3 regions of the Paenibacillus sp. EKM206P genome follow, and region 2 is predicted to be linked to each of the others. Evidence: predicted binding sites of a transcription regulator. Region 2 holds the regulator's gene; each other region holds the start of a gene.
The links. The regulator LexA, encoded in region 2, represses DNA repair genes until DNA is damaged. The targets are predictions, from matches to a motif close to CGAACATATGTTCG.
Positions count from the first base shown of each region.

Region 1: the regulator LexA is predicted to act here: its motif matches at 1,837-1,850, upstream of addB (helicase-exonuclease AddAB subunit AddB).
Region 3: the regulator LexA is predicted to act here: its motif matches at 3,648-3,661, upstream of recA (recombinase RecA).

Region 1 is NZ_JAAMNQ010000007.1:83,370-89,252, forward strand. It holds gene G9G53_RS16065 (class I SAM-dependent rRNA methyltransferase) at 301-1,680, shown strand; gene addB (helicase-exonuclease AddAB subunit AddB) at 1,916-5,482, shown strand; gene addA (helicase-exonuclease AddAB subunit AddA) at 5,479-5,883, shown strand, end outside.
Region 2 is NZ_JAAMNQ010000003.1:267,503-273,385, reverse strand. It holds partial or broken gene tet (Tet(L)/Tet(K)/Tet(45) family tetracycline efflux MFS transporter) at 1-125, shown strand, start outside; partial or broken gene G9G53_RS07955 (GNAT family N-acetyltransferase) at 347-886, opposite strand; gene G9G53_RS07950 (hypothetical protein) at 1,116-1,256, opposite strand; gene G9G53_RS07945 (hypothetical protein) at 1,297-1,461, opposite strand; gene G9G53_RS07940 (hypothetical protein) at 1,697-1,999, opposite strand; gene lexA (transcriptional repressor LexA) at 2,279-2,905, opposite strand; gene G9G53_RS07930 (LysM peptidoglycan-binding domain-containing protein) at 3,092-3,460, shown strand; gene G9G53_RS07925 (DUF896 domain-containing protein) at 3,569-3,775, shown strand; gene G9G53_RS07920 (hypothetical protein) at 3,896-4,405, shown strand; gene G9G53_RS07915 (HAD family hydrolase) at 4,561-5,355, shown strand; gene G9G53_RS07910 (1,2-dihydroxy-3-keto-5-methylthiopentene dioxygenase) at 5,455-5,883, opposite strand, start outside.
Region 3 is NZ_JAAMNQ010000004.1:219,743-225,625, reverse strand. It holds gene G9G53_RS10845 (RodZ domain-containing protein) at 1-443, shown strand, start outside; gene G9G53_RS10840 (hypothetical protein) at 528-692, shown strand; gene G9G53_RS10835 (YajQ family cyclic di-GMP-binding protein) at 837-1,328, shown strand; gene pgsA (CDP-diacylglycerol--glycerol-3-phosphate 3-phosphatidyltransferase) at 1,538-2,125, shown strand; gene G9G53_RS10825 (competence/damage-inducible protein A) at 2,221-3,489, shown strand; gene recA (recombinase RecA) at 3,731-4,792, shown strand; gene G9G53_RS10815 (regulatory protein RecX) at 4,988-5,737, shown strand.

The sequences.
Region 1 (5,883 bases), on a different contig from region 2:
ACGATAATTTTTGTAGTATCTTCACAAGCTTTAAAAGCGTGACGCCGATATACAGGCGGGCAGTAGCGAAGCGGATCATTTGAATCTGGAGAAGCGAGAGCGTTCGCCTGAAAGCTTTCCAAAGGAAAGCTGCTTCGGAAGTATAAACCTAGGGGGATTCTTACCATTAAAATCATTTATAAAATCCAAAGAATCCCCGTGCAACAGCGATCGTAAGATCAAATGATCCGCGGAGCCGCGCCCCATCGAACACCGCACTTTTAAGGACTTTGAGTAACTTAAGAATAGGAGTGAAGGATTTTGCCTTCAGTAATATTAGAACGCAGCCGTAAAAAAAGGCTGGAGCACGCACACCCTTGGGTGTTTAAAAACGAAATAGCCAAGATCGAAGGGGAGCCAGAGGCAGGCGATTTGGTCAGTATCGTTAACCATCAGGGGCGTTATTTGGCGTCAGGCTACTATAATCCAGCTTCACAAATTACAGTGCGTGTGATGTCCTACGAGCCGCTAGAAGCAATGGATCAAAACTTTTTTGCCCAACGCTTTCGCAAATGCCTGGAGCACCGCGAACGTTTTGTGACCGGGGGAGACGCTTATCGGTTGGTGTACGGTGAGGCTGATTTTTTGCCTGGACTGATTGTAGACCGTTTTGGTGATGTGTTGGTTGTGCAGCTGTTAACGCTTGGCATGGATCGGCGCAGGGAAGAAATCAGGGATGCGCTCGTTGAAGTATTGGGTCCTGTTGGTATATATGAGCGCAGTGATGTATCCATCCGAGAGCTGGAAGGATTGAAACAAACGAAGGGTCCTTTGTACGGTGATTGCCCGCGTCATGTAGTGGTGACGGAAAATGGCCTGCACATCAAGGTTGATATCGTAGAGGGCCAGAAGACGGGTTATTTCTTTGACCAGCGTGAAAATCGTGCGGCCATAGCACCGTTGATGACAGGTTGGGGAGCACGTAGTGGAATTACGCTACAAGAAGTTGCTACAGACTCAGGGGACGCTACCACAACGGTCATGAAGCCAGTGAATAAAAGTGGTAAGGTTGTTGAATTCCCATTCTGGGACGGCGCAACCGTATTGGAATGTTTTTCACATACGGGAAGCTTTACGCTCAATGCCTGTAAATATGGTGCTAAAAAAGTAACTTGTCTTGATATTTCTGAGCATGCGATTGAAAGTGCGCGGGACAATGTCAAGCTGAACGGTTTTGAGGAACGCGTCGAGTTTGTCGTCGACGATGCTTTTCAATATTTGCGTAATCAGGTGAAAGGTGTAGAGGAACGCAATGCACGAGCCGGGGGCAAAGGAGATACGTCTAAGCCGCTGACAGCGGGTGGCGGACGCACCTTTGACGTGGTCATTCTTGATCCGCCAGCCTTTGCCAAAACGAAGAACGCTGTCAAAGGGGCTACACGTGGATATAAAGATATCAACCTGCACGGGATGAAGCTCGTTAATGAGGGCGGCTATCTGGTGACAGCGAGTTGCTCGTTCCACATGCGGCCGGAGTTGTTTTTGGACACCATTAAGGAAGCAGCGGCAGATGCCGGCAAAATCCTTCGTCTGGTAGACTGGAGAGCAGCTGGTAAGGACCATCCTCAAATTTTGGGTGTGGAGGAAGGCCATTACTTGAAATTCGCCATCTTTGAGGTGCGCAGCCGGACACAGTTGTAGTTTCATACAAAGTCAAAGTCAATCGCCCTTTTGGTGATTAAATAGGTAAAATAAACTCGTTTTAGGTATAAATCAGTCCTGTAGAGAAGGCGTGCACCAAGCCATTCTGCGGGACTGATTTATTTTTTAGAGGGAGAAAGAATTGCTACAACATGGCAAACGTACGTTCTTTTCTCTCTTGCCTGATATGCTATACTGTTTAATAGAATGTTGTTCGTTGGAAAGGAGGCGCATCATGTCGGTCCGTTTGTTGATTGGCCGCTCTGGGAGTGGTAAAAGTACGTTAATCCGCAATGAAATGACGTCTATGTTACGCGAGGAGCCGCTAGGTAAGCCTATGCTGTTACTTGTACCGGAGCAATCGTCATTTGCTTCTGAGCATGCGTTACTTACAGAAGCCGGAAACGGTATTCAGGGGTCGGTGCGCGCCCAAGTGATGGGATTTCACCGTCTTGCCTATTTAGTTATGCAGGAAACTGGGGGTTCAGCGCTGGTGCCTGTAACGGAAGAAGGCAAGAAGATGCTTTTATATAAAATTATTCGTCGTCGCAAGGATGAACTGAATTTGTTTAAGGATTCGGGAGACCAGCTCGGCTTTGTGGATCGGTTGAATACATTGTTTACGGAGCTAAAGCAGTATGGAAATGATACTCGGTCTGTACCCGAGCAACTGGAGCGAATGAACGCTGCAGGAGAGTCAACTCCGATTTTGCGCGGCAAGCTCAAAGATATCAGTCTAATCTATGAGGATTTTGAACGAGAGCTGACGCTTAAATATATCGATGGTGAAGATACGCTGCGCATGCTGGCAGAACAGATTGCTGAGTCTTCCCTTGTGCGTGGGGCAGATATTTGGATGGATGGCTACCGTAGGTTTACACCACATGAATATAAGGTTGTGGAGCAGCTTATGCTGCATGCCTCTTCATTGACGGTGGCGCTGACTTGCAACCGCAGCTACGAGAACGGACAGCTTCCGCATGAGCTGGATTTGTTTCATCCTTCGGCGGCTACGTATGTAAAGCTCAAAGGAATGGCAGACGAGCTGATGATAGAGACGCAGACACAATTACTTCGCCCTGATCCGCCGCCGAGATTTAAGGAGCGTCCGGCGTTGGCGTATTTGGAGGCTAACTTTGAATATCGTACAGGGTTACGGAATCAGGAACAACGGATGCGGCTGCAGCAGCTACGAGAGCAGTGGACAGAAGAACAGCCGGAAGGCATAAAACTGTATGCTGCGGCGAATCGCCGCGCTGAGTTGGAAGGTGCTGTACGCGAAATGCGTCGTTTAGCCCGAGATGAGGGCGCGCGTTATCGGGAGATGGCCCTGTTTGTGCGTCATATTGAAGATTATGAGTCATGGGTGGAACCGATATTCAAACAATATGAGGTTCCAGTATTTCTGGATCAGCGGAGAAGTGTATTGCATCATCCCTTAGTGGAATTGATTCTGGCTTCACTGGATATCGTGCAGCGACGCTGGCGATATGAGGATGTATTCCGTGCGGTCAAAACAGATCTTCTCCTGCCGCTGGATGGTCGGGTGAGCCGCGAGGAGATGGATCGTCTGGAAAACTATGTACTGGCCTGCGGAATACAAGGTAGCCGTTGGACAGACGGTCGCCCGTGGCAGGCTGTGCCCAGCTTGTCACTGGAGCTGGAGGAGCAGGAACGGAACCGTAGGCGGGATGAAACGTTGGATTTGATGGAGCTGTGTCGGGATGTAATCGTGACGCCTTTACGTGCGTTTGAGAAACGTGTGGGCAAGGCACGAACTGCACTTGAGAAGTGTGAAGCGGTATATCTGTTACTGGAGGATGCAGAAATTGGCCACAAGCTGGACGCCTTCATTCATCAGGCAGAGGAAGCAGGAAATCCTGAGCAGGCCAAGGAGCATCGTCAGGTATGGGATGCAGTGCTTGAACTACTGGATCAAATCGTCGAAATGATGGGTGACGAGAGGCTGGATACCTCTTTGTTTGCGGGTGTGCTGGAAACGGGATTGGCTGAATTCCGTATGGGACTTGTTCCGCCAGCTCTGGATCAGGTTCTAGTCGGAAACACGGATCGTACACGTGTGACCGGTATTCAACATGCTTTTGTGCTAGGTATGAACGAAGGTGTGATGCCGGCTGTGTTCCATGAGGACGGTGTGCTGAATGAGCAGGAGCGTACGGCATTAAACGAACGAGGCGTAGAGCTGGCGCCGGATATGACAAGACGTCTGCTGGACGAACGTTTTCTCGCTTATACGGCCCTTACTTCAGCCGGTAGAAGCCTGTGGATGAGCTATGCCGTGACTGATGAAGAAGGCAAGTCATTGTTGCCGTCTGAGTTAGTACGACATGTGCGGCAATTGTTTCCTAGTCTGGACGAACGCCCACTGGCTGGATACCCTTTGCCTGGGGATGCTTGGACGACGCAATGGGAGTATGCTTCTCATCCGTCCGAGGCTTTGCCGCAGCTTATTGCGCAATTACGACAATGGCGACGTGGCGGTGACATTTTATCTCCTTGGTGGGAGGTATATAACTGGTATGCCAGCCAGCAAGGGCGTGAGAAGGACAAGCTGCGTCAGCTGTTGACCTCACTTTTTTACGAGAACCATGCCGAAATGCAGAAGGAAACGAGCCGTCGTCTGTACGGCAGCAAGCTGCGTACCAGCGTATCTCGTATGGAACGTTTTGTGGCATGTCCATTTTCGCACTTTGCCTCTCATGGTCTTCGTTTGAAGGAACGTCAAATGTATCGCCTGAAGGCCCCGGATATCGGACAATTATTCCATGCAGCGCTTGGAGAGATGGCGATCAATCTGCGTAATCGCAATGTCAGCTGGGGCAGTCTCAGCACGGAGGAATGCCGCCAAGAGGCGGAAAGTACAGTGGAGCGTTTGGCTCCTCGTCTGCAAGGCGAGATTCTAATGAGCTCCAAGCGGTATGGGTACATTTTGCGCAAATTGAAAGATATCGTGAGCCGTGCTTCGTTGATTTTAGGTGAACATGCGCGAAGAGGTAGTTTTGAGCCGATTGGGCTGGAGTTGGACTTTGGGCCGGGTCAGCAGCTTCCTCCGTTAAGCTTCCGGTTAGATAACGGTGTTGTGATGGAAATTGTCGGACGGATCGACCGTGTAGATGTGGCAGAGGGAGAAAAAGGTTTACTTTTGCGTGTCATCGATTACAAGTCCAGCCAAAAGGATCTCAAGCTGCATGAAGTGTACTATGGCTTGTCCTTGCAAATGCTCACGTACCTGGATGTGCTGCTGAATGCGGCGGAGGAATGGTTGGGCGAGACTGCTTATCCGGCGGGTACGCTGTATTTTCACGTCCACAATCCGATGTTACAGTCGCCTAACGGTCTTAGCGAAGAACAGGCCCGTCAGGAGCTTTTGAAACGTTTTAAGATGAAAGGATTATTGCTTGCGGATCGGGATGTAGTTGGGCAGATGGATACATCATTGGACAAGGGATATTCTTCTATTTTACCTGTTGCGGTGAAAGCAGACGGTAGTTTTTATAGCAGTGCCTCGGTTGCTTCGCCGGAACAGTGGGACAGCCTGCTAGCTTCGGTGCGTAATAATATTCGGACGATTGGTACACGGATGACAGAGGGCGATGTGGCCATTGAACCGTATCGTATCCAGCAAGAGACGGCATGTACCTTCTGCTCTTTTAAGCCTGTTTGTCAATTTGACGACAGTCTGGAGGGCAGTGGCTACAATCAATGGGGTAAACCCGGTAAGGATCAGATTTGGAATCTGCTGGGTCATACACAGGAAGGGAAAGGAGGAATGGACCAATGATAGGCATGTCAAACATTAAGGGTTTACCGAAGCCGGAAGGCAGTATGTGGAGCGATGACCAGTGGCGTGCCATTTCGGAATCTGGTAACAACATGCTGGTTGCGGCAGCGGCGGGGTCTGGTAAAACAGCGGTGCTTGTAGAGCGTATTATTCGTAAAATTGTCGATCCACAGCTTGGCTTCAGTGTGGATCGGTTACTGGTAGCGACCTTTACGAAGGCAGCCGCCGCCGAAATGCGTCAACGGATACGCGAAGCGTTGGAACGTGTATTGGAGCAGGAACCGGAAAGTGAACATGTACGCCGTCAGCTATCGTTGCTGAATCAGGCCTCGATTACGACGCTTCACTCATTTTGTATGGAGGTCATCCGCAGGCATTATCAGGCCATTCCCCTTGATCCT
Region 2 (5,883 bases):
TACCAATCATTAATTTTCCATCTGCTTATTTATATAGCAATATGTTATTGATTTTTTCAGTGGTCATTATAATTAGCGGGATTTTATCTGTTATTGTATATAAACGTTCAGTTTCAGATTCCTGATAAGAGCAAAAAAGGATTACATGCTGAAAATGATCGCATCCTCACGTTTGAAGTAAGTGAATACTCTAAAAATAAATCAAAAGCTCTGCTAACCTTAATTGGTCGGCAGAGTTTTGTGTGCTGATCAGTTTGATTTTACTAGATACGGGAAAAGTAGCAATGCAAAGTGTGCGTACAAGATGGTATTGTTTTTAAATTCGGCCTTATTACAGAAGGATAGGCTAATTTGAATACTTAAACTTATAATACCAAAAAATCGCTTTCTCATGGGCTGTGGAAAAGTTAGAATATAGCATAGTATCAACTCCGCCGATTACAAAGTTATTTTTAGCATAGAATCGACAAGCTAAAATATTCACATCCTGTGTTTCAAGCATAAGGCCAACAAGATTATTCTGCTTAGCCCACTCGGTTGCTTTACTCAATAAGGCTGCTCCGATTCCCTTGTGTCTCGAGTCTTTAGCAACGGCAATATCCTCAATTAGAGCATAGCCATTCCAATAAGTACAAAGTTTAATTTTCCCAACACAGTCGTTCTCATCATAATATAAAAAAATAGATTTTCCTTGTTCATTAATATAACTGATATCGACGTCATCATCCTCATACTGTTTAAAATATGGTTCGGGAAAACTTTCTTATATATATGACCAAATGTTGTTCTCGTATTTAGGTATAATTTTTCCTGACACAATAAAGCCGTTATTCTCATTTGACTTTTTAAAATCCCCCATATTTGAAAGTGACATTTTAATTATCATGGCTTGTCTCCTTCTGGTTTAATTTCTCTATGCACATTATTCTAAAAGAGAACCACTTTTTCCTGTCTGTTAGATTTATAAAAGAGTAAAATAGTAGCGACTGTTCAACTATGTGTGATATTTTAGATCCCCCTCCGCTTGCTTAAATGATTCATAGCAGTAGTTAGGTGTGCTATTTAACACAAAAAAGCAGGAAGAATTCCTCCCGCTTTTTGCATGGAAACAATTATTAACGTCTGCGTTGTCTATCGTTTACGCTAAACAAATTAACAGCCAGTGCGTTACCTCTTGCACGCGCAGTGGCTCTTTGATTGGAACGGATGTTCAATCTTCTTCTTCTTAAATCACGTCTGCAATGTCTTCTGCTCATAATATCACCTCCCTTCAAGAAATGAAGGTGCGGTTGAATCTTAGTGGCGTTTATGCTTACGCTTGGAAATTTTGATATTCAAGGCATTGGTTGCTAGTGCATTTCCGCTTCCTGTTTTAGCAGCTGCGGCTTGAAAGACTTTAACGACCAGATATCTGTTTTTCCCGATGCGATGCTTATACGTTTTAACTCTATTTCTGATCATCTGCATATCTCCTTTGCTTAGTTCTGCTATATATATATGTCAATTGTGATAGTAATGTATCAGCATAAATCTATTAGAAGCAAAAAGAAGCTAGTACCTATATCCCTAAAGGTTAACAAAAAAACTCATGCGAACCTGTCTTCGCCTTTTCAACTTTACGTTGCAGGAGATGTTACAGGCAGGTCGGCATGAGTCTAATGTGTAGAATAAAGATAATATGCAGTTTGTATGAAAATTATTTACTATTAAGGGTGTTAAGTTTTTTTTCGTAGTATGCCTCTTGGGCAAGAATATGATTCAGTTGTTCTGAGAGCTGTTTATATTCTTGGCTGGCCTCTGGGTAATTATTTCTTTCGGAAATTACAGCTTCAAGTTGCTTTTCTAAATACCTGAAATGGATGAGTATTTGTATGTACTGAATACGATCGTAGGTTGTTATGTGTGATTTCTCTTCTGCATACAAATGATCCATTGTTGGAACTGCACAGCTTACGACGATAAATATCATAACAAACGCTGAAATTATTATTTTTTTCATTTAATTCCTCCTACAGAGCTATGAGTAATTAATATACCATATTTAGCTAAAAGAAAGATCTATTAGTTTTTCCCATAACAGTATAGCTGTTCAAGATCAGTGGGGGATTATTTGAGATGATGAGGCTGATTTTATAGTAGATACAATAGGAATAGGTTGCAAAAAGGAAAGAATAGTTGTGAGATACATAGTAAGCATAATAACAATACAAAACCGGCTTGCCCTAGGCAGCCGGTTTTGTATTAGGGGATAGAATAACGGGGAAGGAAGAACGAGAAATCAGTGGAAGTCCCGGAAGAGTCCTACAACTTTGCCCAAAATACTGACGTGTGTCAGACGAAGCGGTTCAAAGGCTGGATTTTCAGGTTGAAGCCGGATATGATCTTTTTCTTTGTAGAAGGTTTTAACTGTAGCTTCGTCTTCATCTGTCATAGCTACAACAATATCGCCATTATCAGCGGTCTGCTGCTGACGTACGATTACATAGTCTCCGTTAGCAATCCCAGCCTCAATCATGCTTTCGCCTACAACAGATAACATGAATATTTTATCCTCACCAACAAAGTGTTGGGGAAGAGGAAAGTAATCTTCAATATTTTCTGTCGCCGTAATAGGAAGACCAGCGGTTACTTTGCCGACGACGGGGACACGACTAATGGAGTAATTAATCAAGTTGCTGTTATCCGATTCGTCTTGACCGAGTAACTCAATAGCCCGTGGTTTTGTAGGATCGCGGCGAATGAGTCCTTTTTTCTCTAAGCGATCCAAATGACCGTGAACCGTAGAACTGGAGGCCAATCCGACAGCCTCGCCTATTTCGCGTACAGAAGGGGGGTATCCCTTTAGACGCACTTCATTGCGGATAAATTCAAGAATGGCCTGCTGGCGGCTCGAAATCTTAGACATACCGTATCAACCCCATTTAGTAACGTTTGGGAAAATTATAGCATAGAACCTCCGTTCGTACAAACATAAGTTCTAAATAATCCCTAAAAAAATTGCGAACTTTTGTTCTCTTTTCTATTGAACAAAACAAACGTTCGTGTTATATTGTGAAAACATAAGAACAAACGTTTGGAGGACACAGCCATGATGAAATATAGCACCTATCAAAGTATTTTTCCAATGAATATAGAAAATTTACAGGAGACCCGAAAAGAGGGTAGGGCGCGTTTTATGCAGATTATTACCCATACTCTTTTACTTAAGCTTCTTATTATAGTGATTGTTGCTTGGATTGCAGGAGCAGGTGTACTTACGGTTTTCGCGGCTCCTTCAGCTTCCAAGGAAGAAGTGACTAAACTGACGGTACAACCTGGGGATACGTTGTGGCAGATTGCCGCGAATCATAAACCGGAACGAATGGATACACGGGTATATATAGAAGGAATTGTGCGGATTAACGGTTTAGAGGATCGGGGAGTGCAGGCAGGTCAGGTACTCAAGCTTCCTGACTTATGATCTATTGACTATTAGAGCTTGTCAGGGAGCGTAATGCGGGAGCCTTGACAAGCTCTTTTCTACATGTCAAAGTGTATTATATCTTTGCTTTTATGGAGGGGACACAATTTGGATATAGACAGCTTGGTACAGCGCATTAATGAATTAGCGCGCAAAGCAAAATCCGAGGGTTTGACGGAAGAGGAAGCCACAGAGCGCGCCAATCTTCGAGAAATTTATTTAGGTAACATTCGCCGTAATTTTCGGCAGCAGCTTGAAACGATTGAATTTGTGGACGATGATACATCGAAGGGAAATGACGGGCTGAAGCATTAATGTTGTTAAAGCGCCCAAGCCTGCAATTTGCCTTTTGTTTTAGGTACCTCTCATGGTATCTATATAGATCAGCTTTGAGGCAATTGTTTTAATGTAATATATCTGGGAAGGAATTGAGAGATGGCCCGATCATTTGAAAGAAAAGTACGCAAAAACACAGCGCATTTAAATAAATCGCGCAAAAAGCAAGGTATTCAAACCATTAGCGGCGCAGGTTCTGCAATGGATATTTTCCGTGGCCGTAACATTACTGTGCCAATTATGCTGGCTGGTCTTTCTGTATTGTACATGCTTATGAGTTACTTTTTGACTAAGACCGGTATGCGAGGGATGGATTGGCTTGTATTCGGCCTGTACTTGATGTTGGCTGTTATCTTTTTTATCCGTCGTCCTTATCTGAAAGTGGGAAAGGATACTCTCTATATGCTGAAAGGTGGTAGAGAACGTCCAATGACGGCAGGGGACATGAAAGCCATCAAGATTGAAAAGGGTTACGTAACCGTTGAAAGAAAAGGTAAGGGTGGTAATTTTATTTTCACAAAATCATTAGGTCGCTATGACACGGATGCCATTGCAGAGCGACTTGAGAAGTTTGCGCTATCCAATCAGATACAGGTTGACAAGAAATAACTGATTTAGCCTGTAGCTCTGTAACAAAGGCCGTATGATGTTATTTCATATAACATGCTGCGGCCGCTTGCTTAATATGGGCACACATAACGATTCAAATGCTTAATCAAGCAAATAGGCGTACATATACTGTGGAAAGAGAGTGGATAATTCAGATGACGATTCAGGCGGTAATGTTTGATCTTGATGATACCCTTTTGTGGGATGAACGTAGTGTAGAAGAGGCATTTGATGCAGCGTGTCAAACAGGCTCCCGTGAAGCAGGTGTTGATCCAAAAGCTCTGGAGGAAGCCGTACGTAAAGAAGCACGCGCTTTGTATGAATCCTATGAAACCTTTAGTTTTACTCAAATGATCGGCATTAATCCGTTTGAAGGATTGTGGGCGAATTTTACAGCAGGTGAGCAGCCTGAATTCCGTCAATTGGAACAGTTGGCCCCTGTTTATCGAAAGGAATCATGGCGCAGAGGACTCCAGCAACTAGGGATAGATAATGAGAAGTTGGCGGAAAAGCTGGCTACCCAATTTGCTTCGGAAAGACGCGCGCGTCCCCATGTATATGAAGAAACGTTTGAAATTCTAGAACAATTGAAGGGACAGTACAAGCTGTTATTGTTGACAAACGGTTCCCCTGATTTACAACAGGAGAAACTGGATGGAGTTCCTCAATTAGCTCCTTTCTTTGATCATGTGGTCATTTCAGGTTCATTTGGTCGAGGCAAGCCGGATCCGTCTATATTCCAGCATGCGTTGGGGCTTCTTGGTATTGAGCCCGAACATGCTTTAATGGTAGGAGATAAGCTGACGACTGATATTCAAGGAGCGTTGGCAGCAGGTGTTCACTCGGTGTGGGTGAACCGAAACGCCAAAACCAATACCACAGAGATCAAGCCGAAGTTTCAAATCAAGCATCTGTCTGAATTGGATGGAATTATTCAGTCGTTAAAGTAAGAAATCTACACCTTTAGAAACGAGTATTAAGAAAACTCCCTTCGCTCGATTGTCACAGAGCAGAGGGAGTTTTTTATTTACACAAGGATAAATTCGTAATTATGCTTTAATGAAGGTTGGATCTTCGAACGGTTCCGCAATCCAGCCATTTTCTTCAATGAACAAGCGGACTGCCACGATCTTTTGATTCTCCATTAAAGTGAAGAAGTGAGGTATATTTTCGGGTACGGAGATAACGTCCCCCGGTGAAAGCTCTACGTTAAAATAGCCGATCTCTTCAGGTCCTTTAATGATAAAGATGCCTTTACCAGCGACAATGGCACGGATTTCATCCTCGGTATGGGTGTGAATTTGCTCAAACTTGGCCAGCAGCTCGTCCAAATTCGGCGTTGCTTCAGATAGAGTGATAACGTCCCATATTTTATATCCGCGACGTGCGGCTAAATCCTTGATTTCGGGTTCAAATGTTTTGAGAACAGCGGCCTTTTGATCATCTGTTAAGGTAAAGTTCTCTTGCAGCTCCCCGGA
Region 3 (5,883 bases), on a different contig from region 2:
CTCCACAACAAGGTGTAACTGTGGCACAGGACGGCAAGCAAGGCAAGACGACGATTTTTAAAGTTTCCAGTGCAACGGGAGCCACAGCCAAGGTTGATATTAAAGCTACGGGTGAAAGCTGGCTTGAAGTGTACAAGGGAGAAAATTCCCGTGGAGAAAAGCTGAGTTATGGTATGACTAAAAGTGGAGATGCCATGTCTTTCGATATTGGTCCAGAAGGTTTATATATCAAATCAGGGCGGTCTTCTGCCACAGATATTTCCGTAGCAGGTCAACCGATAACAGATAATAAATCGACTACTCGTGTACTGATACAGCAAGGAGAAGCCTCTTCGACCGGAACGAGTGCAGGGGTGACGGGTTTACCTGCAGATTCTACGACAGGTAGCAGTACGGATTCAGCACAAAGTGGTACAGATTCTACAACTACTAATGGTGAATAAACGCCTTGGTGCGAGGAAATACTAATGACTGTAATTCCTGGAAAGGCAGTCATTTCATTTTCCGCAAAGTGAGGTGTATACGTTATGACCGTCAGCTGGATTGTGACTGGGCTCGGTATAATTGTCAGTTTACTGGGCTATTATCTGACACCGAATGCATGGGGCTATGGCATACTGGGCTTTGGTCTTGCTCACATTGTGCTTGGACTTTTGGATATGTTCCGAACTCCAACACGAAGCCATAATTAGATATTTTGACCGTAAATGAAATAAAGGCGTTTTTGTCAGGAAAACTGGCAAGAACGCCTTTTTAGTCAACCGATTATTGGATTTTTGTAAATGACTAGCCTATAATTAGATATTGAACTTTGTTGTGGAAAGGAAAGTGAAACGATGGCTTCAGAAAATTCATTTGATATCGTCTCCAAAATGGATATGCAGGAGTTAACAAATGCGGTTCATCAGACGGAGCGTGAAATTGAAACACGATTTGATTTCAAGGATAGCAAAAGTAGCCTCAAGCTTGAGAAAGAAGCTCTTACGATTGCATCGGAAGACGAATACAAGCTGAATGCGGTGATTGATATTTTGCAGTCTAAAATGGCTAAACGAGGTCTGTCCCTCAAAAATGTGGAGTATGGCAAATTGGAACCCGCTTCTCTAGGTTCAGTGCGTCAGCGTCTTTCGCTGAAGCAGGGAATTGATCAGGATAATGCCAAGAAAATTAACATTCTTATTCGGGACTCCAAGCTAAAAGTTAAAAGTCAGATTCAAGGTGATCAAATCCGGGTGACCGGGAAAAACAGGGATGATTTACAGGCGATCATTCAATTGCTACGTAAAGCTGATTTGCCATTGGAGCTTCAATTTACAAACATGAAATAAAGACGTTTTCCCTCATATATTTTGCAGGAAAAACGTTGCTTGATGTGCGGCAGGTTATTTTGACATGCGTTTTGCGCCATATTATACTTGTAACGAAAATGCAGACAATTCAGGTGTATAGCGCTCGCCGAAAGCGATTTACATAGGGTTGAATTTAATCCGAAAACTGCCATTTGTAATCAAGTACGATAATCAGGGGAGAGTGTGTTGTGAATTTACCCAACAGAATTACAATAACGCGGATTTGCCTTATCCCGGTGATGATGCTGGCTTTGCTGGTGGACTTTGATTTTTATCCGCCACCGATTGAGATCGGAGCTTTCAAGCTGCCGTATAATCAGCTGATTGCGGCTATCATTTTCCTTGTAGCAGCCAGCACGGACGGTCTTGACGGGTATTTGGCACGTAAAAATAATATGGTCACCAATTTGGGCAAGCTGTTGGACCCCCTTGCTGATAAGCTTTTGGTAACCGCCATTTTGGTTTCCTTGGTAGAAATGGGGAAAATTGATTCGTGGATTGTTGTTGTGATTGTTAGCCGTGAGTTTGCGGTTACGGGGCTGCGTCAGATTGCCTTGCTGGATGGGTCTGTGGTTGCTGCAAGCAATTGGGGCAAATTAAAGACGATCATTCAGATTGTTGCTATAGTAGCGCTGCTCATTAATAATTTCCCGTTTGTTTTTCTTGGTATACCGTTTGATTTAATAGCGATATGGGCAGCGGTGTTGATCACCATTTATTCGGGTATTGATTATTTCGTGAAAAATATCCATTTGCTGAGCTCCTCCAAGGTTTAACAGTATAAATTTTATGGAAACAGCAATAGGGACTAAACTTATTGCTGTTTCTTTATATAATTCCCATCATATTCGCAGTACAGGAGGAAGAATTGATGAAAGCTGAAATAATTGCGGTAGGAACAGAGTTATTGCTCGGACAAATAGTGAATACAAATGCTCAATATTTGTCACAAGAGTTGGCTACAATTGGAATCGATGTATATTTTCAGACTGTGGTTGGCGATAACATAGATCGGCTTCAGGAAGCCATAAGAATTGCTCAGAAGCGTGCGGATATTATTTTATTTTCTGGCGGTCTGGGACCGACCCAGGATGATTTGACGAAAGATGCGATAGCGTCTGTATTGGGGCGAAAATTGCACATAGATCGTCTTGCAATGGACAAGCTAGATCAATTTTTTCGTAACCGTGGGGTAGAAATGACCGAAAATAACCGCCGGCAGGCGCTTTCTATTGAAGGTGCTACTCCGCTTGAAAATGAGACAGGGCTAGCTGTGGGCGACGCAATTGCACAGGATGGTAAATTTTATGTAGTTTTGCCTGGACCTCCTAAGGAACTCAAACCGATGTTTGCAAACCAGGCCAAACCTTGGTTGCTTCAGCAGGCATTGAGCGGTGAGGAAATGCCAATTTATTCAAAAATGCTAAAATTTGCAGGGATTGGTGAGTCAGCTCTTGAAACCCGTTTGTTAGATCTGATCCAATCCCAGACAGACCCCACGATTGCTCCTTATGCCAAGGAAGGGGAAGTCACGATCCGTATATCCACCAAGGCGGCCAGCGAAAGTGAAGCATTGATTAAGCTGACGGCTACGGAAGTAGAAATTCAGCAGCGTCTTTCGGAATTTATGTATGCAAGCGAAGATGTTACGCTGGAGAAGGTTATCGTAGATCTAATGGCCAATCGCGGACTCACTGTGAGTGCGGCAGAAAGCTGTACAGGTGGAATGCTGATGGAACACCTCACTTCTATACCTGGCAGTGCTACTATGTTTCAAGGTGGCATCGTGTGCTATTCCAATGAAATGAAGATGAAATTACTCAACGTGCCTTGTGATTATTTGGAAGGGGATCAAGCGCCAGGTGCAGTGAGTAAGGAAGTGGCCCTTGTGCTTGCAGAGCAGGCGAGAATGATCATGGACAGCGATTTTGGACTTTCAGTTACTGGTGTAGCCGGGCCTGGGTATTCCGAACGGAAGCCAGTCGGTCTAGTGTATATTGGCATTGCTGAACGCGACAAGGAAACGGAAGTACATGAACTGAGATTGAGTGGTAACCGCGAAACAATCCGACTGCGATCAGTCAAAGCGATTCTGTACAGATTGTGGCGCAGGCTGGTAGAGAACGAGAAACTCTCTTAATCATTTATGTACAGTGTGGGTCGTAGAGTTGTTTTAGATAGATATTCATGATATAATTACCTTATCGGAAGAACCGTTGCAAAGCCTTTTGCCAGCGGTTCTTTTTTTGTTTTAAGAGACAGGTGTAATTACAGAAGAGAGCTGTGTGAATAAAAAAACGAATGTATGTTCGAAAAAATGCTTGGCAAGCGTGTCAAAACAAGGTATTATTAAAGTACAAACAATGAAGGATGTGAGTTTATTGTCAGATCGTCGTGCTGCGCTGGATATGGCGCTCCGTCAAATAGAAAAGCAATTTGGTAAAGGTTCCATTATGAAGTTGGGTGAGTCTACCCACATGCAAGTGGAAACGATCCCCAGTGGTTCGATTGCTTTGGATATTGCGTTAGGAACGGGCGGCTTTCCAAGAGGCCGGGTTATTGAAATATACGGACCGGAATCATCCGGTAAAACGACAGTAGCTCTTCACGCTATCGCAGAGGTGCAAAAAACAGGCGGACAAGCCGCCTTTATCGACGCCGAGCATGCGCTTGATCCGTCGTATGCAAGCAAGCTGGGTGTCAATATTGATGAGTTGTTACTATCGCAACCAGATACAGGAGAGCAGGCGCTTGAGATTGCCGAAGCCCTTGTACGTAGTGGAGCAGTAGACATTGTAGTTGTTGACTCCGTAGCGGCACTTGTGCCGAAGGCAGAGATTGAAGGCGAAATGGGAGATTCCCACGTCGGTCTTCAAGCACGTCTGATGTCGCAGGCATTGCGTAAGCTGTCTGGAGCCATTAACAAATCGAAAACTATTGCTATTTTTATTAACCAGCTACGTGAAAAAGTAGGTGTTATGTTCGGTAACCCTGAAACAACACCAGGTGGACGTGCCTTGAAGTTTTACTCTACGGTACGTTTGGATGTTCGTCGTATTGAAAGTTTGAAAATGGGTAACGACATTGTGGGTAACCGCACACGTATTAAAGTCGTGAAGAATAAAGTTGCCCCTCCATTCCGTCAGGCTGAAGTGGACATTATGTACGGTGAGGGCATTTCCAAAGAAGGTAGCTTGATCGATATCGGTACGGAGCATGACATTGTCGACAAGAGTGGAGCTTGGTATTCCTACGAAGGTGAGCGCCTTGGTCAGGGACGTGAGAATGCGAAGCAATTTTTGAAGGAAAATCCGAACATTGCTAGTACGATCGAGCAAAAAATTCGGGTGGCAAGCAATTTGATTACGACGGTTGCTCCGCCTACAGAAGAAGAGTTGGCACAGCAAGCCAAGGAAGAACAGGAATTGTTGGAGCTTGAATAAAGCTTGGTGAATCCTGATTTGTGAACTGGAGCCAGGGTTATGGCACAATCCGGTTGAATAGCATGATTCTGATGCCCTGCACAGTTGTGCAGGGCATTTTTGCATCAATTAAAGCTGCTTTGTCAGCGGAATCTAACTTTTGCGTAGCAGTTGTCCAAAGACTGCTTTCGTGAATTTCAAAGTGAGGGAAACATATTGCAGTTGGACGATGAAGATGAATATTCTGCGGAAGCAAATAAGCAACAAGAGATTTCTCTTTTTCCGGATCATGAGGAATTGATGATTACTAGGGTAGAGCAGGGACAGGGACGCAAACGTGGACGCTATATCATTCATTTTGGCCCGTATTCATTGTCTGTATTAGAAGATGTAATGATCAAGTACAATATGTTCAAAGGAACGTCATTCGTCAAAAAAGAACTGGAAGATATTGTTCTGGCAGATGAAAAGCAACAGGCCTATGTACTCGCGCTTCGATATTTGGGGCGAAAGCCTCGCACACGTCAGGAAATTGCCCAGCGTTTGGTGCAAAAAGAACTGGATCAGTCTGTTATTGACGAAGTAATGGTCCGACTGGAAAGGGAGCAACTCGTGGATGATGATTTGTACGCCCGCCAATGGGCAAGGCAGCGTATAACTAGCCAACGTAAGGGGAAGATGTGGGTTAGGCAAGAACTCCGTCAGAAAGGCATCTCTAAAGCCTCTATTGGGGAAGCGTTAGGTGAAATCACCGATAATGAGGAGTGGGAGAGTGCTTTGACGATCGGACGTAAGAAATGGAATCAGGTACGTGGTGATATAATGGAGAAAAAAAGGAAAACCTACCCTTTTCTCATGAGACGCGGATATTCGGGGGATATGACACGCCGAGTGGTCAATCACCTCACTGCGGCCGAGCATGACGCTGCTTCAGATGACGAGGAATTGTTGCAGTGGGAGGAATAATTGCCAAACGGCTGCTGAACCTTGGGCTAGTATGAACGGATAGGATGAGCTAGTTATTACATGGAAAGCTGCATGGTACTCTACTAATGTTTGCATTCCCTTGACAATGCCATTTGTCAAATAATAAAATATATATGAAACGATAC